One region of the Azospirillum ramasamyi genome, then DNA from elsewhere that is predicted to be linked to it. Evidence: riboswitches for the same ligand, from Rfam matches in the RefSeq annotation. Region 1 holds a riboswitch; each other region holds the start of a gene.
What was found. A riboswitch is a leader RNA that binds a small molecule or an ion and turns the genes downstream of it on or off. The one in region 1 is predicted to bind thiamine pyrophosphate.
Positions count from the first base shown of each region.

Region 2: linked by a shared signal. The riboswitch ahead of DM194_RS20900 (LuxE/PaaK family acyltransferase) and the one ahead of DM194_RS04590 (ABC transporter ATP-binding protein) in region 1 are both predicted to bind thiamine pyrophosphate.
Region 3: linked by a shared signal. The riboswitch ahead of DM194_RS12725 (ABC transporter substrate-binding protein) and the one ahead of DM194_RS04590 (ABC transporter ATP-binding protein) in region 1 are both predicted to bind thiamine pyrophosphate.

Region 1 covers NZ_CP029829.1:1,000,814-1,011,213, forward strand. The annotation lists gene DM194_RS04570 (hypothetical protein) at 42-1,631, shown strand; gene DM194_RS04575 (hypothetical protein) at 1,713-2,270, opposite strand; gene DM194_RS04580 (hypothetical protein) at 2,267-2,914, opposite strand; gene DM194_RS04585 (acetoin utilization protein AcuC) at 3,064-4,236, opposite strand; TPP riboswitch at 4,317-4,423, shown strand; gene DM194_RS04590 (ABC transporter ATP-binding protein) at 4,498-5,214, shown strand; gene DM194_RS04595 (ABC transporter permease) at 5,211-5,978, shown strand; gene DM194_RS04600 (ABC transporter substrate-binding protein) at 5,995-6,936, shown strand; gene DM194_RS04605 (universal stress protein) at 7,045-7,872, shown strand; gene DM194_RS04610 (inositol monophosphatase family protein) at 7,925-8,737, opposite strand; gene DM194_RS04615 (hypothetical protein) at 8,830-9,432, opposite strand; gene DM194_RS04620 (hypothetical protein) at 9,517-9,822, opposite strand; gene hflX (GTPase HflX) at 10,034-10,400, opposite strand, start outside.
Region 2 covers NZ_CP029832.1:340,460-350,859, forward strand. The annotation lists gene DM194_RS20895 (acyl-CoA reductase) at 1-19, opposite strand, end outside; gene DM194_RS20900 (LuxE/PaaK family acyltransferase) at 35-1,114, opposite strand; TPP riboswitch at 1,238-1,370, opposite strand; gene DM194_RS20905 (hypothetical protein) at 1,574-2,116, shown strand; gene DM194_RS20910 (hypothetical protein) at 2,361-2,810, shown strand; gene DM194_RS20915 (hypothetical protein) at 2,850-3,194, shown strand; gene DM194_RS20920 (hypothetical protein) at 3,224-3,484, shown strand; gene DM194_RS20925 (Crp/Fnr family transcriptional regulator) at 3,683-4,393, shown strand; gene DM194_RS20930 (hypothetical protein) at 4,511-5,221, shown strand; gene DM194_RS20935 (SUMF1/EgtB/PvdO family nonheme iron enzyme) at 5,228-7,942, opposite strand; gene DM194_RS20940 (adenylate/guanylate cyclase domain-containing protein) at 8,275-10,116, opposite strand; gene DM194_RS20945 (DUF4384 domain-containing protein) at 10,221-10,400, opposite strand, start outside.
Region 3 covers NZ_CP029830.1:3,517-13,916, forward strand. The annotation lists gene DM194_RS12695 (purine-nucleoside phosphorylase) at 1-107, opposite strand, end outside; gene cdd (cytidine deaminase) at 123-542, opposite strand; gene DM194_RS12705 (ABC transporter permease) at 547-1,521, opposite strand; gene DM194_RS12710 (ABC transporter permease) at 1,525-2,679, opposite strand; gene DM194_RS12715 ((2Fe-2S) ferredoxin domain-containing protein) at 2,867-3,199, shown strand; gene DM194_RS28950 (DMT family transporter) at 3,336-4,250, shown strand; TPP riboswitch at 4,284-4,398, shown strand; gene DM194_RS12725 (ABC transporter substrate-binding protein) at 4,469-5,605, shown strand; gene DM194_RS12730 (branched-chain amino acid ABC transporter permease) at 5,610-6,482, shown strand; gene DM194_RS12735 (branched-chain amino acid ABC transporter ATP-binding protein/permease) at 6,490-8,256, shown strand; gene DM194_RS12740 (ABC transporter ATP-binding protein) at 8,269-8,985, shown strand; gene DM194_RS12745 (hypothetical protein) at 9,112-10,380, shown strand.

The DNA.
Region 1 (10,400 bases):
CGGCTCCCCGCCGCCATTTCATCTTGCCGGAATCCCATAAGGTGTCGATCGATCGCTCGGAACTTGAACGGCTCCTTGCCGATCGCCCGGCTGGCAACCGCAGCGCCATGCAGGCGGTGCGCGAAAGCTATGCCGATATCGGGCTGATGCGCGAACGCGGCCTGTCCTGGGCCGAAATCTCCGACCTGCTGGCGAAGCTGGGCATCACCGCCCGCGACAGCCAGCCGATTTCGCCGGTAACCCTGCGTTCGGCCTTCTTCCTGGTCGGGAACGAGGGGCGCGGCGAGGCGGCCGGCGACGATGGCGCTGCCGCCGCGGCAATGCCGGCCGAAACGCTTGCCGCCGTCCACGAGGCCGCCCTGTCGGCCGGGCTGAAGGGCGAGGACGAAGAGTCCGAAGAGGCTGCCGAAACCGCCGAGGCTGCCGACTCCGATCATGCCGACGAGGCCGCGGCGTCCGTTGACGCTGCTCCCGTCCAGGAGCCGGATGAGGAACCTGAAGACGAGCCGGCATCGGCTGACTCCGCCTCCGAACCCTCCTCCGAACCCCCCGCCCCTGCCCCGAGCCTGTTTGCTCCGGCGGCGGAGGCCGAGGATCAACCGGCGGCGGAAGCCGGCGCCCCGGAACCGGAAGCCGCTTCAGAGAACGAGGCGGAAGAGGCTCCGGCCCCCGAACCGATTCCCGAACCGGTGTCCGAGCCGATACCGGAACCAATACCCGAGCCGGCCCCGCGGCCGGCTCCCCAACCGACGTCCACGGCGGCCGCGCAGAACACCGGCACCCTGATGTCCCCCCCGATGCTTCAAGACGACTCAACAAACGTACACTGGAAAGGCGATCGCATGCTGGGCACGATCTTCGTCCTCAATGACCGCGGCGGCGTCGGCAAGACGCTGCTGTCCCATCACCTGATGGCGACCGCCATGCTGGAAGGCCTGCAGCTGAAGGTCGTCGAGTACGAGGTGAACGAGCGACTCGCCCGCCTGTTCGGCCCGGACGTGGTCGAACACCGCCGCATCACCCAGGACTTCATGAACATGATGGGGTCGGGCGACGGCTTCTACGAGTTCTGGGATCTGATCGGGCCGGAGTTGCAGCGCGGCGGCCGCCTGTATGATTTCGGCGGCAACATCTCGCAGTGGTTCTTCAACTGGGCCGAGGTGTCGGGCTTCGACTACTATGTCGGCGACGGCGAGCGGCTGACCTTCATGGTCCCGGTGACCGTCGATCTCGCCTCGCTGTCCACCGGCATGACCACGCTGGAGCGGGTGGCGACCATCGCACCCAAGGCCAAGCGCGTCCTGGTGGAGAACGGCTTCTCCGGCCCCTTCTCGCAGCTGGAGGACAGCCAGTACGCCCGCCGCAAGGCGGAGATGGTGGAGCGCGAGGGGCTGCAGGTGATCTCCATGTCGCCCTGCGCCGCACCCGCCTGGGCGCGCCTGACCGGCCACCGGCTGGATCAGGTGGCGACGATGACCCGCGAGGATCTGGTGAAGCTGGGCATGACCCCGCCCGTCGCCTCGCGGTCGCTGATCATCATCCATGAATGGCTGCGCAACATGCGTCTGGCGCTGTCGCCCTACCTGCACGACGCCTTCCGCCAGACCCCGGCGACCGCCAAGGCGCGCTGAGCCTTCCGGCCGAACCGTCCGCTCTCCAAGGCCCTTCTTCCCCCGCGGGAGAAGGGCTTTCTCTTTGCCGACCCGCTCCGGTCAGGCCGCCGCGTTGCGGGCGGCGCTTGCGCTGTAGAGGTCTTCCTTTGCCGCCGCCACCGACTTCACCTGATAGCCCGGCCTTGCGCTGAACCGCCGGCTGGCACGTTCGGCCGCCTCGCGCTCCGACTCCGCCCAGACCAGATACTCGCGCCCGCGTGCCCATTCGACGGCCAGCGGGTGGGCGGCGTCGATCTCGCCGATCTGCTGGTTCACCATGGTGACCAGCCATTCCCTGTCGCCGGGGTTGCGGCGGTCGGTCAGGATCAGGATCTGCGGGCGGCGGCGGTTCTGCGCCTCGGTCAGGCGGTGCTGCATCTCGACCTGCTTCCTGCGCAGTTCCACCATCTCGCGGACCAAATCCTCGATCTCGCCATGGAGGTTCTCCTCCTCGCGGTGCAGGCGGTGGATGGTCGCGTCCAGCTTGTCCAGCGTGTTGCGGACGCCGCGGACCCGCTGCCGGGCCTGCGACACCCGCTGTTCGACCGAAAGCAGCACGTTGCCGAGCCATGCGCCGATGGCGATGATGCCCAGGATGATGAGGAAGTTGATCATCATGTCGCGGCGCCGGATGTGGCCGACGCGGCCTTGGTCCGCGCCGTCGCCGGCGCCTGGGGCACGCCGCCCTTCCCGCCGCCCTTCATGCCGCCCTCCTTCAAGCCGCCGGACCGCGCGTCGCCGCGCATGAACGACTTCTGGAAGCCCAGCTTGAAGGGAAAGGCGACGTCGACCATCTGCTTGGCCTCGTCGAAGCTGGCAGCCCATACCTCCGCCACGTTGGCGCAGCGCCAGATGGGGTTGACCGGCCCCCGGTCGCCGGCGGCCCTTGCGGCGGCGGACGCCTTTTCCTGCGTGACGGTCGCGACGAATTTCATCAGGCCGGCCTGCGGATCGCCGACCTCATGCACGAACAGCGGCGGCTGATCCGTCAGATCCCTGATCTGCTTCTCCGCCTTGCGGATGTCGGCTTCCAGGCGGTGGCGTTCGGAAGACTGGCTGTTGCGGCGCTGGACCAGGTGATTGACGCGGTTCTGCAGCTCTTGCGTCTCGGCATGCAGCACATAGACGCGGTTCTCGATCTGCTCCAGACCGCTGCTCTTTTCCAGGATGTTCGGCAGGAAATCCTTCAGCATCATGGCGACCGGGACCGCGGCCAGCATGATGATGACGATGGCGATCAGGAACAGCGTCGTGTTCGACATCCGCCCGCCCGTTCTCCTACCGGATTCCGCGCCGCGCGACCTGCCGAAATCGGCGGGATCGGCACCCGTGCGGAACTTCGAGGATCAACGAACAATCCAATGCCGTCAACGAAACGTCGCGGCTTCGCTCGAAATCCGTCGACAATGAGTCAGGATGCCGCGATCTCCGCCACCCGCTTCACCGCGTCGCGCACCGGTCCCGGCCGCCGCAGGTCCGCCAGGGTGGTGAACCAGTGCTCCGGCGGGTTGCGGCCGGCGGCGCGGGTCCAGGTCAGGGCGCGCAGCACCGCCTCGGCCTCCCCGGTCGGCGACACGGCGGGGTCGAACCCGTTCATCACCGCCCAGATGCCGGCCCAGCAGCGCCCGACCGACCAGGGGTTATAGCCGCCGCCGCCGACCACCATCACCCGCGGCGCCAGCGGCAGCAGGGCGGCCACCGCCTCCCACAGCGCATGGTTGGACAGCTCCAGCCGGCTCAGGGGATCCTCGGCCAGGGCGTCGGCGCCGGTCTGGATCACCATCGCCTGCGGGCGGAAGGCGCGGGCCAGCGGCAGCACCGCCGCCTCCATCACATGCTCCATCTCGCTGTCGTTGAAGCCCGGCGGAACCGGCAGGTTGCGGGCCATGCCGCCGGCCCGGTCCTCCGCCTTGCCGGTATAGGGCCAGCGCCCGTCCTCGTGGATCGAGATGGTGAGCACCCGGTCGTCGTCGGCGAAGGCCTCCTCCACTCCGTCGCCGTGATGGGCGTCGAGATCGACATAGAGCACCCGCTCCAGCCCATGGTCGAGCAGTTCCAGGATGCCCAGCACCGGCGCGTTGAAATAGCAGAAGCCGCTGGCGCGGTCGCGCCGCGCGTGGTGGGTGCCGGCGGCCGGGGCATAGACCAGCCCGGCCGGACGGTCGCCCAGGATCCGCGCCGCCTGCAGGGCCGACCCGCTGCTGTGGGCGGGCCGCCGGTACATCTCGGCGAAGACGGGATTCTCCAGCTTGCCCAGATTGTGGCGGGCCGCCGTCGCCTCGTCCACCCGCTGCTCCGCCTCCGCCCGCTTCAGGGCGGCGATGTAGTCCGCCGTGTGGAAGCGCGCCAGCTCGCGTTCGCTCGCCACATGGGTGTCGAGATAGACCTCCTCCTGCAGCCACCCCATGGCGCGGCTCAGGTCGATGACCGTCGACACGCGCGGGATCGCCAGCGGATGCTTCGGACCATAGGTCGAGCCGCGATAGATCTCGCCGCCGATGAACAGGGGGATGCGGAGAGGCGTGGTCAGGGGATGATCTCCATCGGTCCCGTGAGAAACTAGGCGGTGCCGCGCGCCGGTCAAGCGGCACCCCTCCGCTTCCGCACTCTGGAATCGCCTGCGCCGATGCTTGCGGTCACGGATCATCCGCGCCTATAGTCGCCGTCTTCACTGGGGGGAGCCGATGGGCGGCTGAGAGGTCCCGTTGCGGGACGACCCCTGGAACCTGATCCGGTTCATGCCGGCGTAGGGATCAGTGATGGCAGACCGCAAGCGCACCTTCTCCGCATCATCGCCCTTCCCGCGCCCGTCCTCGCGTCCATGCCGGCGATGACGCCGCTTTCGGTGACCGTCTCGCGAGCGCGGCTGACCTTCGGCGGCACGCTGCTGTTCTCCGACCTGACGCTCGATCTGCCGGCGGGGCGGACCACCTGCCTGCTGGGGCCGAGCGGCGTCGGCAAGACCACGCTGCTGCGCATCCTCGCCGGCCTGGCGGAGCCGGAGCCTCCGACCCGCGTCACCACCGGCGACGGACACCCCCTGCCCGGCCGCATCGCCTACATGGCGCAGCAGGATCTGCTGCTGCCCTGGCTGACCGTTCTGGACAATGTCCTTCTGGGCGACCGTCTGCGCCACCGGCGTCCCGATGCCGCGCGGGTGGAGCGTGCCCGCGCGCTGCTCGACCGCGTCGGTCTGGCGGGGCGGGAGCGCGACCGTCCGGCCGCCCTGTCCGGCGGGCAGCGGCAGCGGGTGGCGCTGGCCCGCACGCTGATGGAGGACAAGCCGCTGGTCCTGATGGACGAGCCCTTCTCCGCGCTCGACGCCATCACGCGGCTGCGGCTGCAGGAAACGGCGGCGGAGACGCTGGCCGGCCGCACGGTGCTGATGGTCACCCACGACCCGCTGGAGGCGCTGCGCATCGGCGACCGCCTGCATGTGATGACCGGCCGCCCGGCCGTCATGGGGCCGGCTCTGGAACCGTCGGGCCCGGTGCCGCGCCGGGTCGACGACCCCGGATTGCTGGCGCTGCAGGCGGAGCTGTTGCGGAGGCTGGCGGAATGAGGGCGCTGCTGCGCGCCCTGGTCACGCTCGCCGTGCTGGTCGCCGGCTGGCAGGCGCTGGTCTGGGCCACCGGCTTGCCGCGCTATCTGCTGCCCGGTCCGCTGGCCGTGGCCGACGCAATGCGGCGGCAGGCGCCCCTGCTGTGGAGCCATGGGCTGACCACCCTGACCGAGATCCTGGTCGGGCTGGTGGCCGGCGTGGCTCTGGGCGGGGTCAGCGCGCTGCTGCTGGCGCGGTTCCGCACGGCGCGGCGCTGGCTGATGCCGCTTCTGCTGGTCAGCCAGGCCATTCCGGTCTTCGCGCTGGCGCCGCTGCTGGTTCTGTGGCTGGGCTACGGCATGGCGTCCAAGATCGCCATGGCGGTGCTGGTCATCTATTTCCCGGTCACGACCGCCCTGTTCGACGGGCTGCGCCGCACCGATCCCGGCTGGCTCGACCTTGCCCGCACCATGGGCGCCTCGCCCGCCGCCATCCTGTGGCGGATCCGCCTGCCGGCCGCCCTGCCCGCCTTCTGGTCCGGCGTTCGGGTTGCAGCTGCGGTGGCGCCCATCGGCGCGGTGATCGGCGAGTGGGTGGGGTCGTCCTCCGGCCTCGGCTATCTGATGCTGCACGCCAACGCCCGCATGCAGATCGACCTTCTCTTCGCCGCCGTGCTGGTGCTGGGGCTGTTCGCGGTGACGCTCTATGCCGCCGTCGATGCGCTGGCCCGCCGCGCCCTGCCCTGGCAACCCGATACCCAACCGGCCGAAGACGCCAATCCTTGAAGGGGGAGAAAACCCGATGAAGCACCTGTTCGCCGCCGGCCTGATGGCAGCCGGCCTGATGACCGCGCTTCCGGCATTGGCCCAGGACAAGCTGTCCGTGATGCTGGACTGGTTCGTCAACCCGGACCACGCCCCGCTGGTGGTGGCGCAGGAGAAGGGCTTCTTCAAGGATGCCGGGCTGGAGGTGACGCTGACCGCACCGGCCGACCCCAACGACCCGCCGAAGCTGGTCGCCGCCGGGGGCGCCGACCTTGCCGTGTCCTACCAGCCGCAGCTGATCCTGCAGGTGTCCGAAGGGCTGCCGCTGGTCCGCGTCGGCACGCTGGTGTCGACCCCGCTGAACTCCGTCGTCGTGCTGCGCGACGGGCCGGTGAAGACGCTGACGGACCTGAAGGGCCGCAAGATCGGCTTCTCCATCGCCGGCTTCGAGGATGCGCTGCTGGGCGCCATGCTGGAGAAGCACGGGCTGAGCCTGAAGGATGTGGAACTGGTGAACGTCAACTACTCGCTGTCGCCTTCGCTGCTGTCGGGCCAGGTCGATGCGGTGGTCGGCGCCTTCCGGAACTTCGAACTGAACCAGCTGGATATCGAGAAGCAGCCCGGCCGCGCCTTCTACCCGGAGGAGGAAGGGGTGCCGCCCTATGACGAGCTGATCCTGGTCGCCCACAAGGACAAGGCGAACGACCCGCGTTTCAAGCGATTCCTGGCGGCGGTGGAGCGTGCGACGCTCTACATCCTGAACCACCCGGAGGAATCGCAGGCGGCCTTCGTCAAGGGTCGGCCGGAACTGAACGACGAACTCAACCGCCGTGCCTGGGCCGATACGCTGCGGCGCTTCTCCCACAGCCCGACCGCCCTGGATGCCGAGCGCTACACCCGCTTCGCCGAGTTCCTGAAGGCGCGCGGCCTGATCAAGGAAGTGGCGCCGGTCGACCGGTATGCCGTGGTGGTGAAGTAATCCGCTACCGGACGACATTTGCTTTCCGGGCCGGCGGCGCGTTACCTAGAGAAAAACCACAACGCCGACCACCGATCGGCGGTTGCATGAATTGGGAGACGCAAGGCTATGCCGATCAAGACCATCCTGCTGCACATGGCAAATGACGACGCCCACGCTGGCCGGATGGCCGTTGCTGCGACGCTCGCCAAGCAATTCTCCGCCCATATCCAGGCGCTCTACGTCGCCACCCCGGTGTCGATGCCGGCGGGCGCCACCGGCCGGGCCGCATCATACGCCTTTATGGCGGAAGCCACCGCCATCGCCCATGAGAACGCCGAGCGGATCGAGCGGGAGGTGCGGCAGGCGCTGAACGGCCTGTCCTATGACTGGACGGTCGAGGAAGGCGATCACGTCGAATTGCTGGCCGAACGGGCCTCCTACGCCGATCTGGTCGTGGTGGCGCAATCGGCGGCGGTTCGGGCGGGCGATCGCATCTCCCTGCACAACATCCCCGACCGCCTGCCCCTGGAAACCGCCACCCCGGTTCTGGTCCTGCCGCCGGGCCAGCCCGCCACCGCAGCCATCGGCCGGCATGTGCTGGTCGCCTGGAAGAACTGCCGCGAAGCGGCCCGCGCCGTCCGCGCCGCCATGCCCTTCCTGGAGACGGCGCAGTCCGTCACCATCCTGACGGTGGAGTCGCCCGACCATCGCAGCGACGAAGCCGCCGCCCTGGTGGACTGGCTGCACCGCCACGGCATCGCCGCCCGTCCCCAGTCGGTCATCGCGTCGGGCGGCGATGTCGGCGACATGATCCTGTCCTGCTGCACCGACCAGGGCGCCGACATGCTGGTGATGGGCGCCTATGGCCACTCCCGCCTGCGCGAACTGGTGCTGGGCGGCGCCACCCGCACGGTGTTGGAAGGGCTGACCTTGCCGACGTTGCTGACCCATTGAGGGCGGAGGCGGGGGAACGTCGTTGCGGCGACCGTCCCCCGTAGCCGTAAATTCACCCGAACAGCTGCCCGTGCAACGCCTGCCAGCTGTCCCGGTCGGGCGCCAGCAGGATGCTGCCGTTCAGCAGCCCCGGCCGATAGGGCGTGCCGTCGATCAGCGCCGAATAGCCGCCGGCCTCGGCGTGCAGGAGCACGCCGGCCGCGTGGTCCCACGGCATCAGGCGGTGGTAGAGCGAATAATGCGCCCGCCCCTCCAGCAGCCGCAGATACTCCTGCGCGGCGCTCGACAGGCAAACGCGCTCGCCGAGTCCGGCGCTGCGCTCCTCCAACTGCCGTCTCATCTCTTCGCCGCAGAAGCGGGTGGACAGGGCGCCGACCATCTGCGGCAGCGGCACGGCGGGCGCGACATGGACCCGGCGGCCGTCGAGCCATGCCCCCCGCCCTTTCACCGCCGTCGCCGTCCGCCCGTCCACCGGATCGTGGATCCAGCCCGCGACCGTCTCGCCCTTGCAGGCGAGCGCCACGATCACCGCGAACAACGGGCGGCCCTGGGCGAAGTTGATGGTGCCGTCCACCGGATCGATGATCCAGACCGGATCGTCGCCATGGATGCGGTCGAGCACGCGCCCATCCTCGGACGCCGCTTCCTCGCCGATCACCCGGCTGCCCGGAAGCAAGGCCGACAGCGCCGGGGTCAGCGCGCGTTCCGCTGCTTCATCGGCCAGGGTGACGAGGTCGGTCGGCCCGGTCTTCTGCCGGATGCCTGCGGCGTCGAGCTTCTGGAAATAGGGCATGATTTCCGTCCGGGCGACTGAACGGATCAGGTCGGACACGCGGTCGATGTCGGGAAGCGGGAAACCAGTCATGATTGGGCGCTCTCACTGGCTTGGCGTGCGCTCGGCTCGGACGGAATCGCCCCAAACGCGAATCGCACGGAAATTCGAAAGGCGACGGACCGTCACGGCTTCGCCGCCGGCTTGGCGGGATTGCTGTCCCGCTTCAACGTCGGGTCGCCGCCATCGGGATTGGTCAGCAGAACCTTGCCGTCCAGCCCGCTGTCCTTCAGCGCCTTTGACAGCGCGTCGAGCGTGGCGCGGTCGGCGGCGATGGCTGCGGCCTCCCTGGCCGGATCGGGCGGCGGCGGAGTCACTGGTCCGCCCTGTGCCGGCAGTCGCGGCGCATTCGGATCGATCCGTGGCGGCGGCGGCGGGGGGCCGGCGGTTTCCTTCTCGGGCTCCGGCGGTGGAGGCGGCGGCTGCCAGAGGCGGAAACAGTCGGTGAAGGCCGGCTGCTTGCACTCCTTCAGCAATTCGACGGCATCCGGTGCGATGACCAGCGGTACATCGGGAGCCACCGGAAGGGGTTCCGGCGGGGGCGGAAGCGGATCTTCGGGAGGGATGTCCGGCTCTTCGACATAGCCGGGCGGAAGGGGCGTTCCGGGCCGCAAGGGCTCCGCCGCGAACAGCGCTGCCGACGGGAGGGCGAGCGCCAGAAGCACCGGCAAGGCCGGCAGCAGGCGACCGGCACCGGTCGGGACGGAACGGAAGGAGCGACGGAGCACGACAAAACCGCGGCGATGGCGAACGCTCCATTATGGCCCGCCATCACCCGCGCAGTCATCCATCAAGCGTGTGTCAAATCACCGTCATGCGGCGGCGCGGTGGTTCCCTTCGGGAAATCCGGCCGGACGCCGCCCCTCGCCATAACCCCAGGCCGAAAGCTCGCGGCAGATCGCGGCGATCTTCGCGGCCTCGTCGGCATTCGGCTCCCGCTGCGCGGCAGCGTCGATCAGGCGGATCAGTTTGGCTCGTCCTTCCGGGGTGCGCGACAGCTCCTGCAACCGCAGCAGCGCCGCACCCGGCGGCAATTTCTCTTCACGGGCCACCAGAGCGACCTGATCGGCGAGGAAAGCCGTGATTGAAAAACACGACGGATCGGTTTGCAACCGCATTGGCAGTCCTCCACCTGGGGGAGCGCGTTGCTCCGTTCCAATAATTGGAACTCCAATAATCGGACCCCAATGGGGAAATCGCCACTCCGCATTGGTCGTAAGACCGGAGTGGGGTGCAACAGGTCATAGCGGCCGTTGCACCCATTCCGTTTGGCTAGCGCCGCAACTCACCTCTTAGGGTTGTTCGTACGACGTAGCATTTACCGCAGCGTCAGGCCTGAGATTGCGGCTGGAACCGCTTCTCGAACCGGGCGAGGTCGGCCGGGTCGAGGGAGACGTGCAGATGCGCCCGCTCCTCGTCGTCCCGGCGTTCCAGAACCTCGCCCTTGGCATAGAGCCAGGCGAGCGCCGCGCCGTCGCCCAACTCGACCGACAGGTCGACCACCCGCCGGTTGACGTTCATCCGCTGGTCCAGCAGGCGGTCGAGGTCGTCGATCCCCTCGCCGGACAGCGCCGACACGGCGACCGCACGCGGATTGCGGCTGGTCTGCGCCAGGATCGCCGCGCGGCTTTCGCCGTCCAGCGCGTCGATCTTGTTCAGCACCTCGATCACCCGGTCGTCCGTTTCCGGATCGATG
Region 2 (10,400 bases), on a different replicon from region 1:
GTTCGTCGCCGAAGGCCAAGGCCGCGCTCCCCCCTCAACCGCGCGCGGCGGCGAGGAAATCCTCCACCGCCAGCGAGCAGCCCTTGGCCTGCGCCCCGGCGACGCGGCCGAGCAGGCGGAATCCGCCCTCCTCCAGGATGCCGGCATCCTCGGTCAGGATGGCGGCGACGGAGTTGACATGGGCCAGATCATGGTGGACCAGCACGCCCATGCTGCCGGGCGGCACGTCCCGGCCGGACAACGGATCGACGACGCGGCTGCGGATCCAGTGCGGCCCGGATTTCAGCGACGGGCAGACAGCGTTGCCGTCGTCGTAGAACTGGGTGCTCAGCTCCGTCATGCCGTACATGTTGATGCAGAGCCGGCGCGGCACGCCGAAGAACTCGGCCAGCCGGCCGTAGAACTCGTCAGGCTCCAGTTCCCGCGACTGGCCCTTGAAACCGCCGGTGTCGAGGATGCGGCTCCCTTCCGGCAGGGAGAAGCGGCGGCCGTCGCGCGCCATGGCGTCCATCAGATGCACGAAGCCATAGCTGGCGCCCAGCAGGGCGAAGGGCTGCCCCGACCGTTCTGCGGCGTCCAGCCGGTCATAGAGCCCGGCGGTGTCGATGCCCGCCTCGCCGATCCAATGGCGGCTGTCCGGCGTGCCGCATTCCGCCCGCGCCAGCTCCAGGTAATGGGCGAGCGAGGAGTTCGGCATCGCCGTCTCGGTCGGAAACAGGATGCCCATCGCCATCCGCCCCTCTCCCGGCATGAAGCGGCGGCGGAAGTTGAGCAGCATGGAGCGATCGTAGACCGTCAAAGTCGCGTGGTGGATCTGCCCGCGGATGCCGCCCTTGGTGGTGCCGCTGGTCATGAAGATGCGGACGGACTCCTCCGCCGGGCGGCAGCTGAGCGTCAGATCCTTGAAGGCGTTGATCGGCACCGCCGGGATGTCGCGCCAGCTCCTGACCCCGCGCGGCGTCCGGCCGCGCTGCATGGCGAAGCGGCGATAGGGCTGGTTGTGCTCGAACTGATGGGCGAAGACCGCCAGCGCCAGGGCATTGAAGGCCTCGTCGGCCGCCGCCCCGGTTCCGATGTCGGCCTCCATGAAGGCCAGAACCCTGTCGTAGATCATGCTGTCGTCGATCGCGCTCACCGCACCCTCCCCGCCCCGTTCTCTCCAAGCGGCACCGACCGGTGGAGCAACAAACGAATCCGGGACAAGCCTGTGGGGTATGGATCTGCGCGTCGGCCTCGAAGGCCTTCTCGTCCCGCATCCCTACGCCGGCATGACCCGGATCAGGTTCGAAGGGTTGCCGCGTCGCCCGGACGCGAAGGACCGGGCCGGCGGGTGTCTCAGCCTCCTTGACGAGGCTCCCCTGGGAACGGGATGGAGCCTAGAAGACCATCGCGCCGTCTGTCAACGGCGGGGATGCCGGCATTGCGGACAGCGGAAAGTGCGGCGCGGACCGGCGCCGATCGATAAAAGCAGGACAGGTGTGGAGCGGCTCACATCCCGGAATCCGGGGCTTGGGTAGGGTCTGTCCATCGGCAACACGCCGCATCCCGCGGCCCCAAGACAGGAGACCAGATCATGATCCGCACCTCCCTGCTGACCGGCTTCGCCTCGCTCGCCCTGTTCGCCGCCCCGGCGATGGCCCAGAACATCTCCGACATCTCCAACACCGCGGCCGGGATCGGCAACACCGCCAACCAGAGCGCGCTGGTCATGCAGAAGTCCAAGGGCTCCTTCGCCGGTCCGAACGTCGCCACCGTCACCAACCTCGCCGCCGGCATCGGCAACACCGCCAGCCAGGACGCCTTCGTGAAGCAGCGCAGCGGCGGCGTGTTCGGCGGCGGGTCGATGGCGACGGTCGGCAACACCGCCGCGGGCATCGGCAACCACGCCGGCCAGCAGGCGACGGTGATGCAGAGGAGCGGCGGCCTGCTGAGCGGCGGCTCGGTCGCCAATATCGGCAACACGGCGGCCGGCATCGGCAACACCGCCCTGCAGCACGGCACCGTGCTCCAGCGTTCGGGCGGGCTGGTCGGCCCCTTCAACCACAGTTCCATGCAGAACCTGTCCGCCGGCACCGGCAACTGGGCGGGACAGAGCGCCCTCGTCAAGCAGCGCTGACCGCCTTCCCCCACCCGGCTTCCTCCCCCGACCTCGCTCCGGCCGGCATCCGGCCGGAGCGTTCCTTTGTCCGGTCCCGCCCGCCGGAGCTTTTCGAGGAAAACGCCCGCAGTTGTGGGGCAGCTCACAGAGCCGTTTCAGGCATTTGGGCAAGATTTCCTCGACAACGCCGGGCAACAAGGCCGGTCAAGAAAGCCGAGGCGCGGAAGCCCGAATCCTCCCCCCCACCGAAGGAACTCCCGCCATGATCCGCAAAATCGCTCTCGGTACCCTCGCCGCCGCCCTGCTCGCGACACCCGCCCTGGCGCAGCCCAGGACCGGTGCGGGCACCGGCATGCCGTCGATGATGGCGGTGCCCGGTCTGGTCAGCACCAACGTAGCCAACGCCACCAATGTCGGCGCCGGCATCGGCAATTCGGCGCAGCAGCAGGGCACCGTTCTCCAGGGCGGCGCCCCCATCTACGGTGTCGGCCCGCTGGTCAGCACCAATGTCGGCACCGCCACCAACGTCGCGGCCGGGATCGGCAACACGGCCGGCCAGAAGCTGCTCGGCATACAGGGCAATGGCGTTCAAGTCGGGCTGAACTTCAGCGGCCGCGGCCCCCTGGTCAGTACCAATGTCGGGGTCGGCACCAACGTCACCGCCGGCCTCGGCAACAGCGCCGCCCAGTCGCTGACCGGCCTTCGCCGCTGAGCCGCCCCCTGCCCACCTCTTTCGTCCGGGAGGCCACCGATGGCGAAGTTCCCGATGATCCTGACACTCGTCGCACCCGCCCTTCTGTACGCGGCCTCGACCGTCCCGGCGCAGGCCGTCTCCCTCGCCTGCCAGACGGTCAACGGCAAGACCGTCTGCATGCGGGGCTCCGGGACGCTGAACTGCGTGACGCAGGACGGCCGGACCCGCTGTTCCGCCACGCCGTCCGACCAGCAGTCGGAAGCCGTTCCCGATACGGACATCCCACTGCTCCCCCGTCCCGTCCCACCGGAGCAGCGCGGCTTTTCCGATCACCGCGACTTCCCCTTCGGCCATCAGGCCCGCTCGCTGGATTGGGACGACGAAGAAGAGCCCTACCCCTGACTGATCCCGACCGAACCGGAGACACCGCCATGACCCGCCTTCTGACCCTGTCGCTGACGCTCGCCACCCTCGCCGCGGCGCCGGCCTTCGCCGCGACGCCGACCATGTCCCACACGCGGGCAACCACCCTCGGCCCGGTCATCCTCCAGCCCTCCCCCGGCATCCCGAAGCCGCAGCCCTGCCTGACCTGCGGCACGAAGGTTCTGCCGGGCCTCACGCCCGGCCCCACCTACGGCGGCGAGCGCGCCCTGAATCCTCAGCCGCTGCCGCCCAAGGCGATCCTCCGCTGACCGTGGGGTTTCCCATCCCCTCATCGCAAAAAGGGCGACCGGCCGGCGCCGGCCGCTCTTTTCGTGTTCGGCCCGCACACGAACGGAGCGGATGCGCTGCCAACGACGTACCGCCCTTGACGGTGCGGGACGGATCGGCTGACGGCGTACCATGCCCCGGTTAGAGGACCGGCCCGCGATGTCAGCCAGGGGGCAGCCATGACCGCGATACGGATCAACTTCGACAAGGATCTCGTCCTCGCCGGGCATTTCCTGCTCAAGCATCTGGAGCGCGAGGAACGCCACCGGCTGGCGGCCGCCGCAAGGCTGTCGCACCACCCGCGCGGCGCCATGATCTTCCAGAAGGGCGATCCCGGCGACAGCATGATGGCGGTCATCCGCGGCCGGGTGAAGATCTGCTGCCATTCCATGGACGGCAAGGAACTGGTGCTGAGCATCATCAACAAGGGCGGCCTGTTCGGCGAGATCGCCCTGCTGGACGGCGAGCCGCGCACCGCCGACGCGGTGGCGCTGGAGGAAACCGACCTGCTGGTCCTCGACCGGTCGCAGCTGATGCCGGTGCTGACGGCAACGCCGGATCTGGCATTCCGCATCATCAGCGTGCTGTGCAAGCGGCTGCGCCAGACCAGCGAACATCTGGAGGACACGCTGTTCCTGGAAGCACCCTCCCGCTTCGCCCGCGCGCTGAAACGGCTGGGCGACGCCTTCGGCAAGCCGGTGCCGGAAGGGCTGCGGCTGGACATCAGGCTGTCGCAGCAGCAGTTGGGCTGTCTCGTCGGCGTGTCGCGGGAAAGCGTCAACAAGCTGCTGAACGAATGGCAGCGCGCGGGCGTGGTCGGGATGGATGGCGGCTGCATCGTCATCCGCGACGCCCGCGCGCTGGACGAAATCGCCGAATCCTGCGGCTGAGCCTGGCCATCCGCGCCGGGTTGTGAGCCGCGCCACAGCGCCCGCGCCCCCAATGGACCTATCCTGCTCCCCATGCCCGGCCACCGATACCGGCCACAAGACTTGAGGGAGCCCGCCATGACGTCGCCCCGCAACATCCTTCTGCCGGCTGTCGCCGCCCTGCTGCTGACCGCGGGATCGGCTGCCGCGCAGGTGTCCGGCGGCATCGCCTTCCCGCCCGGCCCGATCCCCGGCGCGGCGATGGCGCAGGCCTTCGCCCAGACGCCGCGCCTGCCGGTGTCGGTGGTTCCGAACCGCCGCGGCGCTCCTCCCGGCGCGATGGTCAGCAACCCGTCGGTCAGCCGGTCAGCCATGCACCGGCAGTCGATCACCCGCATCCGCGGCGACGACGGCTATCTCGCCGGCTTCAACAAGGGGCAGTCGCTGGCCGCCAGCCGCCAGCCGCCGGTGCAGCCGGTCGATCCGAGCTTCACCTTCATCGACGCGCCCTTCATCGTGAACAACTTCAACAGCGCGCTGAACTTCGCCTTCGGCGACGGCAACATCAGCCAGCAGCAGCTTGGCGACGATGGCGCCGGGCCGGTGGAAACCGCCGCGCCTGCACCCGGACCGGAGCCCGCGCCTGTGCAGACCGCGCCTGTGCAGACCGAAAAGCCGCAAGGCCCGTCGACGCTGGACCTGCTGATGGACACGGTCGGGCCGCTGCCGCATCTGCCCTCGGCGCTGGCCCAGGGCGGGGTGCAGGTCAACAATGTGAACACCACGACCAACATGGCCGTCGGCAAGCACAACCGCGCGACCCAGACGACCGTCACGGTCCAGCGCTGACCCCGCTCAGTTCACCTCCCGCGCGACGCGGAAGCCGTTGGTGAGATAGCGCACGTCGACATCATAGCTGTTGCGCACCGTGCCGTTGATCACCTCCAGCCGGTCGCGCCAGGAACCGCCGCGCAGCACCCGCTTGCGGCAGTTGCCCTGGGTCCAGGCGCTGCCGTCGGCGGGCGCGCCCTGGTAGTTGCGGTTCCAGCAATCGGCCACCCACTCCGCCACCCCGCCGTTCATGTCGTGCAGGCCGAAGGGGTTCGGCTTGTAGCTGCCGACCGCGGCGGGGGCCAGATGCTCGTGCGGGCCGCCGCAATCGTCGCAGTCGGCCTGGACCTCCGCGCCCGTTCCCCACCAATGGGGCGTGGCGGTGCCGGCCCTTGCGGCGAACTCCCATTCCGCCTCGCTCGGCAGGCGATAACGCTGTCCGGTCTTGCGGCCGAGCCACGCCACATAGGCCTGGGCATCCTGCCAATGCAGGTTATGGACAGGCGACATGTCGGTGACCTTGGCCATGCGCGGCATGTCGGTGCAGCCCCCCTCCTGCATGCAGGCGCGCCACTCTCCGACCGTCACCTCATACATGCCGAGCGCGAAGGGCCTGGCGATGGTGACGCGGTGCACCGGCCGCTCCGACGGATCGCCCTTGTCGTTCCCCATCATGAAGCTGCCGGCCGGCACCCGCACCAGCACCGGGCAGGTCGGACAGTCCTGGAAACTGTTGCCGGACCCATGGTTGCGCGCCGCGCCGTTGGCCGGGGCCGCCGGAGCCGGATCCGCAGGCGGATTGGTTGCCGCCACCTGGGGTTCGGCCGGCCGGGGCGCGGGCGGCGGCTCGCGCTTCAGCAGCGCGGCGGCGACGAAGCCCTGCGTGCCGTCCTCCAGCGCGATGCGGTACCACCCGCCCTCCGGCACGCGGCCCAGCACCTGGACCGTCGCACCGCGCGCCACCCGGCCGACCCGCGCGCCGGCATTGGCCGGCGTCGCCCGCAGGACGCCGTCGGCGGTGGCGGTGTAGCGTCCGGGATCGGCCGGCTCCAGTCCGGGGCCAAGCGCCACCTCCGCCTTGGAGTCCGCTTTCGGCTGCTCCGCCTTCGGTTGGGGCGCCGTCTCCGCCGGCTTGCCGGCGAGTTTCAGCGTTTCCATCTGGCGGCGGGCGATCGGGGCATAGCCGCTGCCGCCGAACAACTGCAGGAAGGCCTGATAGTCGCCGGGTTCCCTGCTGGCCTCGACCCGTTTCCAGACGCTGTCCTCCAACTCCGCCACCGGCGTGGTGCCCGGCGGCGCGATCTCCACCTCCACGCTGGCCGTGGCCATGCCGCCGCGCCCGTCATCGACGCTGTAGCGCAAGCTTCCGGCCGGCCCCGGCGCCGCGGCTTCCGGGTCGAAGGTCAGGGCGGTCAGCGCCTCCACGGTCAGCCGGTCGCCCGGTTTCACCACGGCGGCGCCGTTGCGGACGCTGCCGCGGTCGGGAACGGCGGTGACGGTCACGGTCAGGGCGTCGCCATCCGGGTCGGCCGGGACGTCGATCCCCATCGGGTTGCCGGCCACCCGCAGCTTGCGCTCCGCCACCACGGCCGGCGGCTGGTTGCTCGGCCTTATGGTGATGGGGATGGTGCCGGTGACCGTGCCGCCGCGGCCATCGGCCACCAGGAATTCGAAGGCGCCGGCATCCCCGCGGAAACTGCCGTCGGGCTTGAAGCTGGTGGCGGCCAGCTGCTCCACCGTCAGGTAATCGCCGATCAGGACGCTGCGCTCGCCGACGAGGACGGTGCCGCCGCGCGGCAGGCCGGTGACGCGGGCATAGATCTGGTCGTCGTCGGGGTCGGTCGGCTTGCCGGGAGACAGCGGCTCCGGGTTGGCGCGGTCGAGCAGGGTCAGCGCCCGAAGCTCGCCCAGCACCGGCGGCCGGTTGGGCGGGCGCGGGTTGAAATAGAAGGGCGTGGCGCCGAGCGAACCATAGACGAACGGCTCCTGCCGGCCGTTGGTGGCCTGCTTCACCGTATCGCGCACATTGCGGAAGAACAGGCTCAGTTCCAGCCCCGGCGTCTGGAGATGCTGGAGCAGCGCCGCGCTGAAGGGGCTGTGGTCGCCGGTGCCGTCCTCCGCCAGCTGGTCGGCGCGGGTCGCCATCGCCACCAGCGTATCGCTGGGCGTGTCGTCCACGCTGCCGAAGCCGGGATGCGCCTGGTTGCGGTTCGATCCGCTGCGGGTCAGGCGGTCGACGAAGGGATTGTTGCGGCAGGCGTCGAGGATGAGGATGCCGAGCTTGCGCGCGCCGGCCAGCTCCCCCATCGGCAGGTTCAGCGGGATCGCCTCATAGACCAGATCGCGTTCCCGCTCCAGCTGGGCGTCGGCGGGCAGCAGATAGTTGACGCCGCTGACCTGGATGCCGTGCCCGGCGTAGAAGATCACCGCCACGTCGGCCTGCGAGGCCTTCAAACCGAACTGGCGAAGGGCGGTGGCGAAGCCGCGGGCGTCCAGGTCGTACTGCTCGTCCACCGTGAAGTTCAGGGCGCGCAACGCCTCGCCGATGGCGCGCGCGTCGTTGCGCGGGTTCAGCAGTTCCGGCGCGTTGCGATAATTGCCGACGCCGATGACCAGGGCGAGACGGCTTTCCGGCACGGCGCCGCCGGACGGCTGGCCGGAGGGTGCCCCGGACGCCGCGGGACCGGCCGCGCGCGCAAACCCCGCCGGTCCCGCGACCAGCAGCAGGAGCACAAGCACCGCGAAAATCGTCCGGCAGGGTCCGACCGCTCCCACCATCCCCGCCTCCGTACCTGAGCAAAGAGGCGCCGCACTCCATCGGCTGGTTCCATGGACCAACTGGCTCCATGACCAACTGGCTCCATCGACGGGTCAGCCAGCCAGGCTTACGGCGCATAGCGATGGGCTGTTCAGAATATTTCCGGAAATTGCCGGCAATCCGTCATGGATGGAAGAAGGATACCCATGCCGGAAACCGATGCCAAGACGCCTCTTCCGCCTCACTCCGGCAAAAGAGGAGGTGGCGAGCCGAAAGGATTACTGCGCGCACTTCGCATGAGTTCTGACCGCCATCACCCGCGACCGCCGGCATCGCCGTCGCCCGAATCGATGTCATCGACCAGCAGCCAGATGCGCACCGCCCTGGTCTTGCCCTTCAGCGCCACCTCCCCCACCGGCAGCGCGGAGCAGAGGCCCCGAATATCCCGCCCCACCGCCTGCCCAACCGCTTGCCCAACCGCTTGCCAAGTCGGGTCGCCGACGATGATGCGGCAGTGGCGGGAGGTCCGGGCGTCGACCAGCTTGCCGTAGGCCTCCAGCCGGGCGGCGGTGTTGGCGGTGTCCCCCAGCAGCGAATATTCGCTGTGGCGCAGCCCGCCCAGGCTTCCGGCCACCAGGGGGCCGGTGTGCAGGCCGACCCGGATGCCGACCGGCGGCAACCCTTCCGCCTGCCACCGGCGGTTCAGCGCCGCCAGTTCCCGGCCCATCTGCAGGGCGCAGGTGACGGCGCGGACGGCGTCGGCGTCGATCTGCGCCTGCGTGGTGCGGGCGACCGGCGCGCCGAACACCGCCAGGATCGCATCGCCGACGAAGCGCAGCACCACCCCGTCATTGGCGGTGACGATGCGCACCATGGCGTCGAGATAGCCCTCCAGCCAACGGATCAGCGGCTCCGGCTCCAGCGCCTCGCAGATGGTGGTGAAGCCCTCGATGTCGGAAAACAGTACGGTCGCGGTCAGCTGCTGCGGACGCGGGCGGTTGCCGGCCATGAAGGTCGCGCGCTCGCGCCAGATCTCCTCCGCCACCGGCTGGGAGACGTGGTTGGCGAACAGCTGCATCATGACGCGCCGGTCGGCCCGCTCCCGCAACGACAATTGCACGGTCATGGCGGCGATGCCGGCGACCCAGCCCAGCGACGGCGCCATCAGCGGCACCAGCGGCCCGCCCGCCGCGAACAGCGCCGCTGCACCGGCCCAGCCCGCCGCCGGCACAAGCAGGCCGACCGATGCAAGGCTCCACAACGGCAGCCCGGCCAGCGCCACCGCCACCCCGGCCGCCGCCATCAGCAGCGCCAGCGCCGCCTCCCCCGCGACGGGCAGGCGCGGGCTGCTGCGTCCGTCGAGCAGCTGGGCCAGCACATGCGCCTCGATCTCCACGCCCGCCGTCGAGGAACCGGCGGGCGACAGCGGGGTGCGGTGCTGGTCGATCCCGGCCAGCGCCGTGCCCACCAGCACCGTCCGCCCGGCCAGCCAGTCCTTGGGCAGCAGGGCGACCGCCTCGGCGGGATAGACCGGAAAGGGGGCGGTGGCGCCATCCGGCCGGCCATGCCAATCGATGCGGAAGGGCTCCGCCGGCACGCCGGACACGCCGCCGACGCGGGCGAGCTGCACCGGCAGGCTGGGCGTGCCGTCGCCGCCGAAGGGAACATGCCAGCGCACGGCGGCGTCCAGCCGATCCTTCGCCAGATTGGCATGGCCGCGCGGCAGCCCTTCGGTGAACTCGTTCAGAAAGCGCCGCTGCCGCTCGGTCAGCGGCGTCTGCTCCAGCGCGGTGATCGCCACCACCGGAACCGACGCGCCGAGCATGGCGCGGCGCAGCCGCTCGTCCAGCGCCGGCAGGGTCGGCTGGTCGAACAGCACGTCGATGCCGATGGCGCGCACCCGGGCAGCCTCAAGCACGCCGATCATGTCGGCCAGCATGCCGCGATCCACCGGCGACCGGCAGGCCAACCCGGCGAAACTGTCCTCCCCGAACAGCACCAGCGCGATGGCCGGATGCTGCGGCCGGGCCGGTGCCGACGCGGCGATCAGCCGGTCGCCCAGGCTCTCGTCGGCGGTGCGCAGCGGCGGCACCAGCCTTGCGGCGGCAAGCGCCATCAGCGTGCCGCCCAGCACGACGGCCAGGGCCAGCCTCATCCCCGGCCAACGACGCCGGCCGGGCTCCGGCGGCCTAGGCTTCACCGCGGGAGAGGCCGCCAGTCTCTCCCCGGGGGTCGCGGATGGCCCGTCCATGCGGCTCCTCAGCGAACCTTCAGGACGAGTTGGGCGGAAGCCACCTCGGTCTCGCGCAGGCGGGACACCGCGCGGTCGATCTGGACGACGGCCTCCTCGGCGAGCGGGCGGAAGGCGTCGGTGCGGCCGGGCATCTCGCCGTCGAGATTGCGGCTGGAAGCGATGCAGCGCACCTCCAGATCGGCGGG
Region 3 (10,400 bases), on a different replicon from region 1:
ATGCGGTCGGCGATTCCGCCCAGGCCGGAGCCCAGCACGATGCCGACCCGCGGCCGATGGCCGGGGGCGCGGTGAAGGATGTCCGCGGCGGCGCGGGCTGCGGTCATGTCGGGAAACTCCGCTCAGAAGGCTAAATTGGTTGGGCCGAAGGATTCCGGCAACAGGGTTTCCAGCGGAAAACTCCTCCGCAGCCCGGCGGGATCGCAGATGTGGACCGGCGTGTCAGGTGTCGCGAATTCGCGGATGCGCTGGCGGCAGCCGCCGCAGGGGGTACAGATGTCCTCCGCCCCCGCCTCGCCGCCCATCACGACGATGGCGCGGATGCGGCGGTCGCCGGCCGTGACCATGGCGCCGATGGCGCTCGCTTCCGCGCATTGGCCCTGCGGATAGGCCGCGTTCTCCACATTGCACCCGGCGAAGACGCGCCCCGATTCGCCGAGGATCGCCGCGCCGACCTTGAACCTGGAATAGGGGGCGTGGGCGTTCCCGCGCGCGGCGCGGGCGGCTTCGATCAGGCGTTCCAGCTCGGGCGTGTCGGTCATGGCCTCAGCGTTCCTTGACATAGGGGATGCCGCTCGCCTTCGGAGCGATGGCCTTGCCGACGAAGCCGGCCAGCAGCAGCACGGTCAGCACATAGGGAAGCATCTGGATGAACTGTACCGGAACCACGCCGATCACCGGCAATTCCACGCCCTGGAGCCGCACCTGCACCGCGTCGGTGAAGGCGAACAGCAGGCAGGCGAACAGGGTCGGCCCCGGCCGCCATTTGCCGAAGATCAGCGCCGCCAGCGCCAGATAGCCCTTTCCGGCGGTCATGTCGCGGACGAAGCCGGCGCCATGGGCGGTGGACAGATAGGCCCCCGCCATGCCGGTCAGCACGCCGGTGACGATCAGCGCCTGATAGCGCAGCTTTGCCACCGACAGGCCGGCGGTGTCCACCGCCGCCGGATTCTCGCCCACCGCCCGCAGCCGCAGCCCGAATCGGGAGCGGTAGAGCACCCATTGGGTGGCGATCACCAGGACCAGCGTCACCCAGATCAGGATGTTGTTGCCGTTCAACAGCTCGCGGTAGATCGGCCCCAGCACGGGCACGCCGGCCAATGCCTCCACCCCCGGCAGTTCCACCGAGGGGATGCGCGCCTGACCGGGCAGCAGCGGGGTCTGTCCGCCCTGCTGGAACCAGGCATAGGCCAGCGACGGCGCCAGCCCGGCGACCAGGATGTTGATCGCCATGCCCGACACCACCTGATTGCCGTTGTGGGTGATGCAGGCGAAGCCATGGACCATCGCCAGCGCCACCCCCGCGGCGATGCCGGCCAGCAGCCCGAGCCACGGATTGACGGTGACGGAGGCGACCGCGGCGGCGAAGAAGGCGCCGGCCAGCATCTTGCCTTCCAGCCCGATGTCGACCACGCCAGCCCGCTCGCAATACATCCCGGCGAAGGCGGCCAGCACCAGCGGCGTCGCCACCCGGATGGTGGCGCCCAGCAGCTGCAGCGCCAGAAGAAGCGCGTCCTCCATCGCTCAGCCCTTTCCCCCGGTGGTGGCATCCGCGGCGGCGGCGGCACCGCGGCGGCGGCGGAACAGCGCCTCCACCTGCGGCCTGAACAGGTTTTCCATCGCGCCGGCGAACAGGATGACCAGACCCTGGATGACCATCACCAGCTCGCGGTTGATCGTGGGGTATTCGAAGGACAGCTGGCTGCCGCCCTGCGCCAGAACCCCGAACAGCAAGGCGGCCAGAATGATCCCGACCGGGTGGTTGCGCCCCATCAGCGCCACGGCGATGCCGACGAAGCCGACGCCGCCGGTGAAGTTCAGGATGACCCGGTGCTGCACGCCCAGGATCTCGTTCACGCCGACGAAGCCGGCCAGCGCGCCGGAGATCAGCATGGCGATGATGATGTTCCGCGCGGGCGAGATGCCGGCATAGACCGCCGCCCGCTCGTTCCGGCCGACGGTGCGCAGCTCGTAGCCCCAGCGGGTGCGGCGCAGGAAGATGTGGAACAGGACGCAGCAGGCCAGCGCCCACAGGAAGGACAGGTTGAGCGGCGAGGCTGGAATGGCGATGCCGAACCAGCCCAGAGCCCGGTCCATCGAGGGAAGCCAGACGCCGGGATCGAATTCGCGCGTCTCGGGCGACTGGCTGCCGGGGCGGATCAGCACGTCGACCAGAAGCCAGGTCATCAGCGACGCGGCGATGAAGTTGAACATGATCGTCGTGATGACGATGTGGCTGCCGCGCTTGGCCTGCAGCCAGGCCGGGATGAAGGCCCAGGCGGCGCCGAACAGCGCCGAGGCCAGGATCGCCAGCACCGCCGCCACCGGCCAGGGCCAGCCGGTCAGCGCCAGCGCCACCAGCCCGGTGCCGAGCCCGCCCAGATAGGCCTGCCCCTCGCCGCCGATGTTGAACAGCCCGCAATGGAAGGCGATGGCCACCGCCAGCCCGGTGAAGATGTAGCTGGTCGTGTAGTAGAGCGTGTAGCCGATCGCCTCCGGGTAGCCCAAAGCTTCCGTCAGCAGCAGCGACAGCACGTCCACCGGGTTCTCGCCGATCACCAGGATCACCAGCCCCGACAGCACGAAGGCGGCGACGAGGTTGAGAACCGGCAGCAGCGCATACCCGACCCAACCCGGCACGGCGCCCGGCTGACCCTTTCCCGATCCGCTCAGCAGCACCGGCGTCTCCTGGATTGCCCCTTGGCGAGGATTCTTAACCTTCAACCCCGTTGCTGACCAAGCATTTCGTCACGCGGAAAACTCAGCAGGCATGGGTATTTGGAGGCGTTACGAAAAGTCTTGCCGCGGCGCAGCATTCTGGCATGCTTCTTACCCATATGAAAATTATGGTTATGGAGCATGCCCGATGCCGCTCGATCTGCCGCGGACCTTCCGCCACCACGTGTTCTGCTGCGCCCAGCAACGCCCGCCCGGCCATCCGCGCGGCAGCTGCGCCGCCAAGGGCGCGCATCCGCTGTGGCAGCGGCTGGACCACAAAATCCAGGGCAAGGGCCTTGCCGATGTCGGCATGGCGCTGACGGGCTGCCTCGGCTTCTGCTCCGCCGGGCCGCTGATGGTGGTGTATCCCGAAGGCGTCTGGTACCGGCCGGAGACGCCGGAGGACATCGACGAGATCGTCGCGTCGCATCTGGTCAACGATGTGCCGGTCGAGCGGCTGGTGATGGTGCTGACGCGGTGAGGTGAGGAGAAGGCGTTCGAAGCCCGATCCCCGCCGAAATCCCGCGCCTATCAGACCTGCGGTTGCGGCATTGGGACGCCGGCGGAATTGCCCATAATGTGGGCGGCTTCCGCAATTGCCGCTTCGAACCGATCCGATGACCGACGCCGAGACCGCCGACCTGCTGCCTGCCGAAGCCGATTCGGTTCCCTATGCCGTTGGCTGCTTCCTGGGCGCGATCCTGCTGTTCGCGGCGATGGACACGCTGATCAAGCTCCTGACCGCGGACTACCCGGTGCCGCAGCTGATGTTCGTGCGCTCCCTGGTCGCCCTGCTGCTGGTCGGCGGCTACACGCTGTGGCGCGGCGGCGGGATCGCGGCGATGCGGACGCGGCGGCCCTGGGGGCATGTCTGGCGGGCCTTCGCCGGCCTTATCTCCATGGGATGCTTCTTCTATGCGTTCCGCGAGCTGCCGCTGGCCGACGTCTATGTGCTGAGCTTCGCCGGGCCGCTGTTCATCACGGCGCTGTCGGCGCCGCTGCTGGGGGAGCCGGTGGGCTGGCGGCGCTGGGCCGCGGTGGTGGTCGGGTTCGGCGGCGTGGTTGTGATGGCGCAGCCGTCCACCGGGGCGCCGCTGGTGCCGGTGCTGGTGGGGCTGTGCGCCGCGCTGTTCTATGCGCTGGCGGCGCTGGCGGTGCGCGGGCTGTCGCGGACGGAGACCAGCGCGTCGATCGTGCTCTATCTGCTGCTGACGACGACGGTGGTCAGCGGTGCGCTTACCATTCCCGTCTGGACGGCGCCGACCGCCGCGGCCCTGGGGCTGATGGCGCTGGTCGGGGCGATCGGCGCCGGGGCACAGGTGCTGCTGACCCAGGCCTTCCGCCGCGCGCCGCCGGCCGTGGTGGCGCCCTTCGAATATACCGGCATGCTCTGGGCCAGCCTGTTCGGCTGGCTGGTGTTCGGCGACCTGCCGACCGCGCCGGTTCTGGCCGGAGCAATGGTCATCATCGGCAGCGGGCTCTACATCCTGCATCGTGAAACCATGGCGGCGCGCCGCCGGCTGGGTTCTTGACAGGACAGGCCCGGCGGCGACACTCTCGCCGCCTGTTCACGGCTGGGGTGCCCGTGCGGATGCCGGATCGGCGGATGCGCGGGCTGAGACAACACCCATCGAACCTGATCCGGGTCATGCCGGCGAAGGGAGCCGACCGGAACCCGACGGAATCGCCGCAAACGCCCCGTCCCCTCCGCGTCGCTCCGCTTGCCGGCGCGTGTGGAAGGAGTTTGGTCATGCGGCGCGCGCTTCCTCTTCTGATCGGCCTGCTGGCCGCATCGTCCTGCCTGTCGTCCGCCGCACGGGCCGACGACACGCTGTCCTTTCCGGTGCTGGTGCCGCTGACCGGCTTCCTGTCGCTGGAGGGAACCAGCCAGCGCAACGGTGCGGTGCTGGCGCTGCAGCAGACCCCGGCCGGCGTCGCCATCGCCTCCGACATCGTCGATACCGGCACCTCGCCCGAAGCGGCGGTGACGGCGCTGGAGCGCGCCGCCGGCCGCGGCACGGTCGGGGCGGTCGCCGCCAGCATGCTCGGCACCCAGATGCTGGCGATGCTGCCGCTGGCGGAGGAACTGAAGCTGCCGCTGGTCACCGTGTCGGGCACCGCCTCGATCACCGAGCAGGGCAACCCTTGGGTCTTCCGCTTCTTCCCCGGCGACGCCGTGACCAAGGCCGCCCATGCCCGCTATGTGGTGGAGGAACTGGGCAAGCGGCAGCCCGCCGTCATCTACCAGACCACCGCCTATGGGCAGAGCGGCAAGGCGCATCTCGACGCCGCCTTCAAGGAGCTGGGCGTCACCCCGGTGTTCGAGGAGGGGGTGGACCCGGCGGCCAAGGATCTGCTGCCGGTTCTGACCAAGGCGCTGGCCGCCAAGCCCGACGTGCTGGTGCTGCATCTGCATTCCGGCCCGACCGCCCTGCTGTTGCGGCAGGCGTCGTCCAGCGGGGTGGCCGTGCCCATCGTCGCCGGCTCCGCCATGCATCAGCCGAGCACCGCGGCCCTGCTGGAACCGGCCGAGCTGAAGGGCGTCTGTGCCGAGACCGCGGCCTCGCCCATTTCCGGCGACACGCCGGAGGTCAAGGCGTTCACCGACTCCTACCGCGCCGCCTTCGGCAAGGAACCGGACGCCTTCGCGCTCGGCCAGTATGACGGCATGACCATGGTGCTGGAGGCGGTGAAGGCCGGCGCTCGCACACCGGATGCCATCGCCAAGACGCTGTCGACGGAGACCTTCAAGGGCCTCGCCATGACCTACAAATCCGACGGCAAGGGCAACATGGCCCATTCCGCCGTCATCGTCTGCTATGACGGGACCAGCCGCGTGCCGGTGGTGGCGAAGCGGTACGACAACCCCGCGCTCGCGGCGAAGTGAGCGGATGGCGGCGCTTCAACTGCTGGTCAACGGCGTCGCGCTGGGGGCGGCCTATGCCCTGGTGGCGCTGGGCTTCGTGCTGGTGCTCAACGCCACCTCGGCGGTGAATTTCGCCCAGGGCGACCTTGTGATGGCCGGCGGGCTGCTGGCGGTGGCGCTGGCGCCGCTGATCCCGCTGCCGGGCATCGCCCTGCTGCCGGTGGTGCTGGCGCTGATGGCGGCGCTCGGGCTGCTGCTGGCGCTGGCGGCCTATCTGCCGCTGCGCCGCCGGCCGCCGGTGTCGGTCTTCATCAGCACCATCGCCATCGGCATCATCCTGCAGAACGGCGCGGCCATCCTGTTCGGGCCGGAACCGCGCGCCGCGCCGCCGCTGTTCGGCGACAACACGCTTTACCTGGGCGGGCTGGCGGTTCCCGAGCAGTCACTCGCCATCGTCGCGGTGGCGGCGCTGCTGATCGGCGCGCAGCAATGGGTGTTCGCCCGCACGCAGCTGGGTCGCCGGCTGCGCGCCACGGCGCAGGACCCCGAGATGGCGCGGGCCTGCGGCGTCCCCGTCACCGCGATGATCCTGGTGACCTTCGCCATCGGAGCCGCCTGCGCCGGGGCGGCCGGGCTGCTGCTGGCCAACCGCTATTTCGTCACCCCGACCGCAGGCGGGGACCTGATCTTGAAGGCGTACATCGCGGTGACCATCGGGGGCTGGGGCTCCGTGCCGGGGGCGGTGGTCGGGGCGCTGCTGATCGCGCTGTTCGAAGTGGGGGTGTCGTCGGTGCTGTCGTATCCGGTGGCGCTGGGCGCGCTGTACCTGACGCTGCTGGCGATCCTGGTGCTGCGCCCGCAGGGCCTGTTCGGCGAAGCGGTGCGGCGCCGTGGCTGAGCGGTCCTTGCCATGCATCCCCCTCACCCCAACCCTCTCCCCGGGGGGGAGAGGAAGGCTCGTCGGGGCGGAGAGTATCGCGCTGTTCGCAGGCGCCCTCGCTCTCCTGGTCTACGCGCTCGCTTTCGCCTCGCCCTACGGCCTGCGCGTCCTGACCGTCGCCGGGGTCTATGCGCTGGCGGCTTTCGGATTCCAGATCGTCTTCGGCCTTGGCGGCGCGTTGTCTCTGGCGCAGGGCGCCTTCTTCGGCGTCGGCGCCTATGTGACGGGCATCCTTGGCAGCCGCTACGGGCTTGGCTTCGAGGCGACCTTCCCGCTGTCGATGCTGGTGCCGCTGCTGCTGGCGCTGCCGATCGGGCTGGCGGTGCTGCGGCTGGAGTCGCATTATTTCGCCCTGGCGACGCTGGGCATCGCCCAGGTCCTTCATCTGCTTGCGGTCAACCTGCCGGAGCTGACCGGCGGCTCCAACGGATTGGCCGGGGTGCCGGCGGTGGTGCTGTTCGGCTGGACGGTGCCGCGCGGCTTGCCGATGGCGGCGCTGGTCTGGGGGCTGGTGGCGCTGGGCGGACTGGTCGGGTGGCTGCTGGCGCGCGGGCGGCTCGGCCGGTCGCTGACGATGCTGCGCGACGATCCTCTGGCGGCGGGAACCTTGGGGCTCGACGTCGGGCGGCTGCGGCTGACCGCCTTCGGCATCAGCGCCCTGTTCGCCGGAGCGGCGGGGGCGCTGGCGGTCCATACCCAGCGCGTCGTCTCGCCGGAGGTGCTGGAATTCCCGGTCATGGTCTCCATCCTCACCATCGCCATCGTCGGCGGGCGGGGGCGGATGGCCGGCGCGGTGCTGGGCGCGGTGCTGCTGCTGCATCTGCCGGAATGGTTCCGCTTCCTGGAGCGCGGCTATCTGGTGGTCTACGGGATGGCCCTGCTGCTGACCATTCTGCTGGCGCCCGACGGCCTGACCGGACTGCTCGACCGCGCCGCCGGGCGCCTGTTCGGCCGCAACGCCCGCGCCCTGCCTGAGGCGCGCGAACCGCCCCGGCCACCCGCATCGGCGGACGGGCTGACGGTGGAGGGGCTTGCCAAGTCCTTCGGCGGCGTACGGGCGGTGGACGGCGTGTCGCTGGAACTGCGGCCGGGCGGCATCACCGGGCTGATCGGCCCCAACGGGTCGGGCAAGACCACGGTCATCAACCTGCTGTCGGGGCTGGAGCGCCCGGATTCCGGGCGGGTGCGGCTCGGCGGGCGGGACGTCACCGGTGCCCGCGCCGACCGGCTGGCCTGTGCCGGACTGGCCCGCAGCTTCCAGGCGGCGACCCTGCCGGAAGGGGCCGGCGTGCTGGAGGCGGTGGCCGCCGCCCGGCTGGCTTTCGATCCCGATGCGGCGACTGCGGAGGCGCATGCCCGCTGGGCGCTCGACCGGCTGGGCGTCGGCGATCTTGCCGGGCAGAGCTGCGACGGGTTGCCGGCGGCGCTGCGGCGGCGGGTGGAGCTGGCTCGCGCCCTGGTCCGCCGGCCGGCCGTCCTGCTGCTCGACGAGCCCGCCGCCGGGCTGACCGATGGCGAGAAGGCGGAACTGGCCGCGTTGCTGCGCGACCTTGCGGGGGAGGGGATGGCGGTCCTGCTGGTGGAGCATGACATGGGCTTCCTGCTGCCGCTGGCCGGCCGGGTGCTGTGCCTCGACCGCGGGCGGGTGATCTATGACGGCCCGGCCGGCGGGGTGCGCCGGGATCCGGTGGTGGCGGCGGCCTATCTGGGCCGGGCGGGTGACGCTCAATGAGTGAAAGTCGCAATGAGTGAAAGTCATGCAGGCGCGCTGCTGTCCGTCCGCGGCCTGACCGCCGGCTATGGCGGGGCGACGGCGCTCGACGGCGTGTCGCTGACCGTCGCGGCGGGAGAGACGGTGGCGCTGCTCGGCGCCAACGGGGCCGGGAAATCGACGCTGCTGAAGGCGCTGCTCGGCCTCGTGCCGGCGCGTGGGGAGTTGAGCTTCGACGGTGCCGATCTCGGCCCGCTGGCGACGGAGGCGCGGGTCCGGCGCGGCATCGGCTATGTGCCGGAGGGGCGGCGGGTCTTCCCCGGCATGAGCGTGCGCGACAATCTGGAAGTGGCCGGCCTGCCCGCCGCCCGTGACCGCGCGCGGGATGTCGAGCGTGTCTTCGCCCTGTTCCCCGATCTGGCGGCCAAGAGCCGGGAAAGCGCGTGGCGCCTGTCCGGCGGGCAGCAGCAGATGCTGAGCCTTGGCCGTGCGCTGATGGGGCGGCCGCGCCTGCTGCTGCTGGACGAACCGTCGTTGGGCCTGTCGCCCAAGCTGGCCGACGAGGTTTTCGCCGCGGTCGGCCGCATCTCCTCCGCCGGCACCGCCGTGCTTCTGGCCGAGCAGAGCGCGGCGCGTGCCCTGGCGGTCGCCCCGCGCGCCGTCCTGCTGCGGCTGGGCCGGGTGGTGGGCGACGGGCCGGTGGCGGCGCTGTCGGAAGAGGCGCTGCGCGATGCGTTCTTCGGCGTTTAAGGCAAATCCGCTGCGTGTCCTGTGCAACAGGTGTCGGCCTCCTGCAACAGGACGGGCGGTTGGGCTTGCGGAGGGGGGCGGGCGCGGATAGCTTCGCCGCCATAACCATCCATGGATTACCTCGTCATGACCGCCCGTTACGCTGCTTCGCTGTCCGCGCTTCTCCTGCTGGGTGTGGCGGCGGCGCCGGCGATGGCCGAACTGGTGCCGGTCGAGCCGGGCATTCCGCCTGCCGCCTATTACGGCCTGCCGGTGCCCGAGGCAGAGATCGTGGTCCCCGGCGGACCGGCGCCGGGTGAGAGGCCCGGCGACAAGCAGGCTACCGCGGCCCCGGACAAGCCCGATGGGCCGGGCGAACTGATCGAAAGCTGGAACGGCGGCGCCGCCAAGAAGAAGGACGGCAGCTTCGCCTATTGCGTGGCGGAGGGGGAATTCACCACCGGCCATGTGCTGATGTTCGCCCGCAGCCCCAGGGGCGAGACCAACATCGGCATCGGCATCCCCGGCGCCGACCTGCCCAAGGGCGGCGAATGGCCGGTCACCATCGAGGTGGACAAGAAGCTGAAGCGCGAACGGGTCGCCATCGCCTCTCAGCCGGACATGCTGGTGGTGTCCAACGGCAAGGACGAGGAACTGGTCAACGCCCTGATGGGCGGCAGCGAGTTGATGGTGTCGTCGGCGACGGACCGCATCGCCTTCAAGCTGTCCGGCACCAAGAAGGTGCTGGGCGACCTGAGAACCTGCGTCGACAAGGGCGGCAACGTCCCGCCGATCAAGGTCGCAGCCGGCCGCCCGGCGGAGAAGAAGAACCGCCTGCCGGAAGGATTGGACAGCCTGCTGACCGCGGCGGGCGTGCATGACGCCGAACTGGTGCCGATGGACAGGATCCCGCAGGAGCGCCGCCCGGCCGACGTCGCCTGGCGCTTCGGCCCCATCGTCGGCGGCATCCGCGAGCGCGCGGTGGGTGAGGAGGCCAGGATCGACGAATTGTCGGACGGCTTCGCCGACGCCATGAAGCAGCGGTGCGAAGGCACCCCGACGGTCAACCTGAACCCGTCCGAACAGGCCGGTTCGGTCTGGCTGCGCACCGGCTCGGTCGAATGCGCCATGCCCCAGGGCAAGCTGCACGTAACGCTGAACTTCCTGCTGTCGCAGCGCCGCCTGTTCACCGTGATCTTCCACGAGGCGGCCGAACCGGACGTGGAACTGGCCGAGAAGGTGAGCGACAACCTCACCCAGGTCCTGCGCCGCGCCGGCACCGCTCCCGCCGCCGCGCCGGCGGTTCCCCAGGCAGCCGAGCCCGCTCCCAACGCTGACGCTCCCGCCGCGGCGCAGGCGGATTCCGCTCCGGCGACGGTGAAACCGCAGGCGAAACCGCAGCCCGGCAAGTCCTGACGGAACACTCGCCCGTCCGG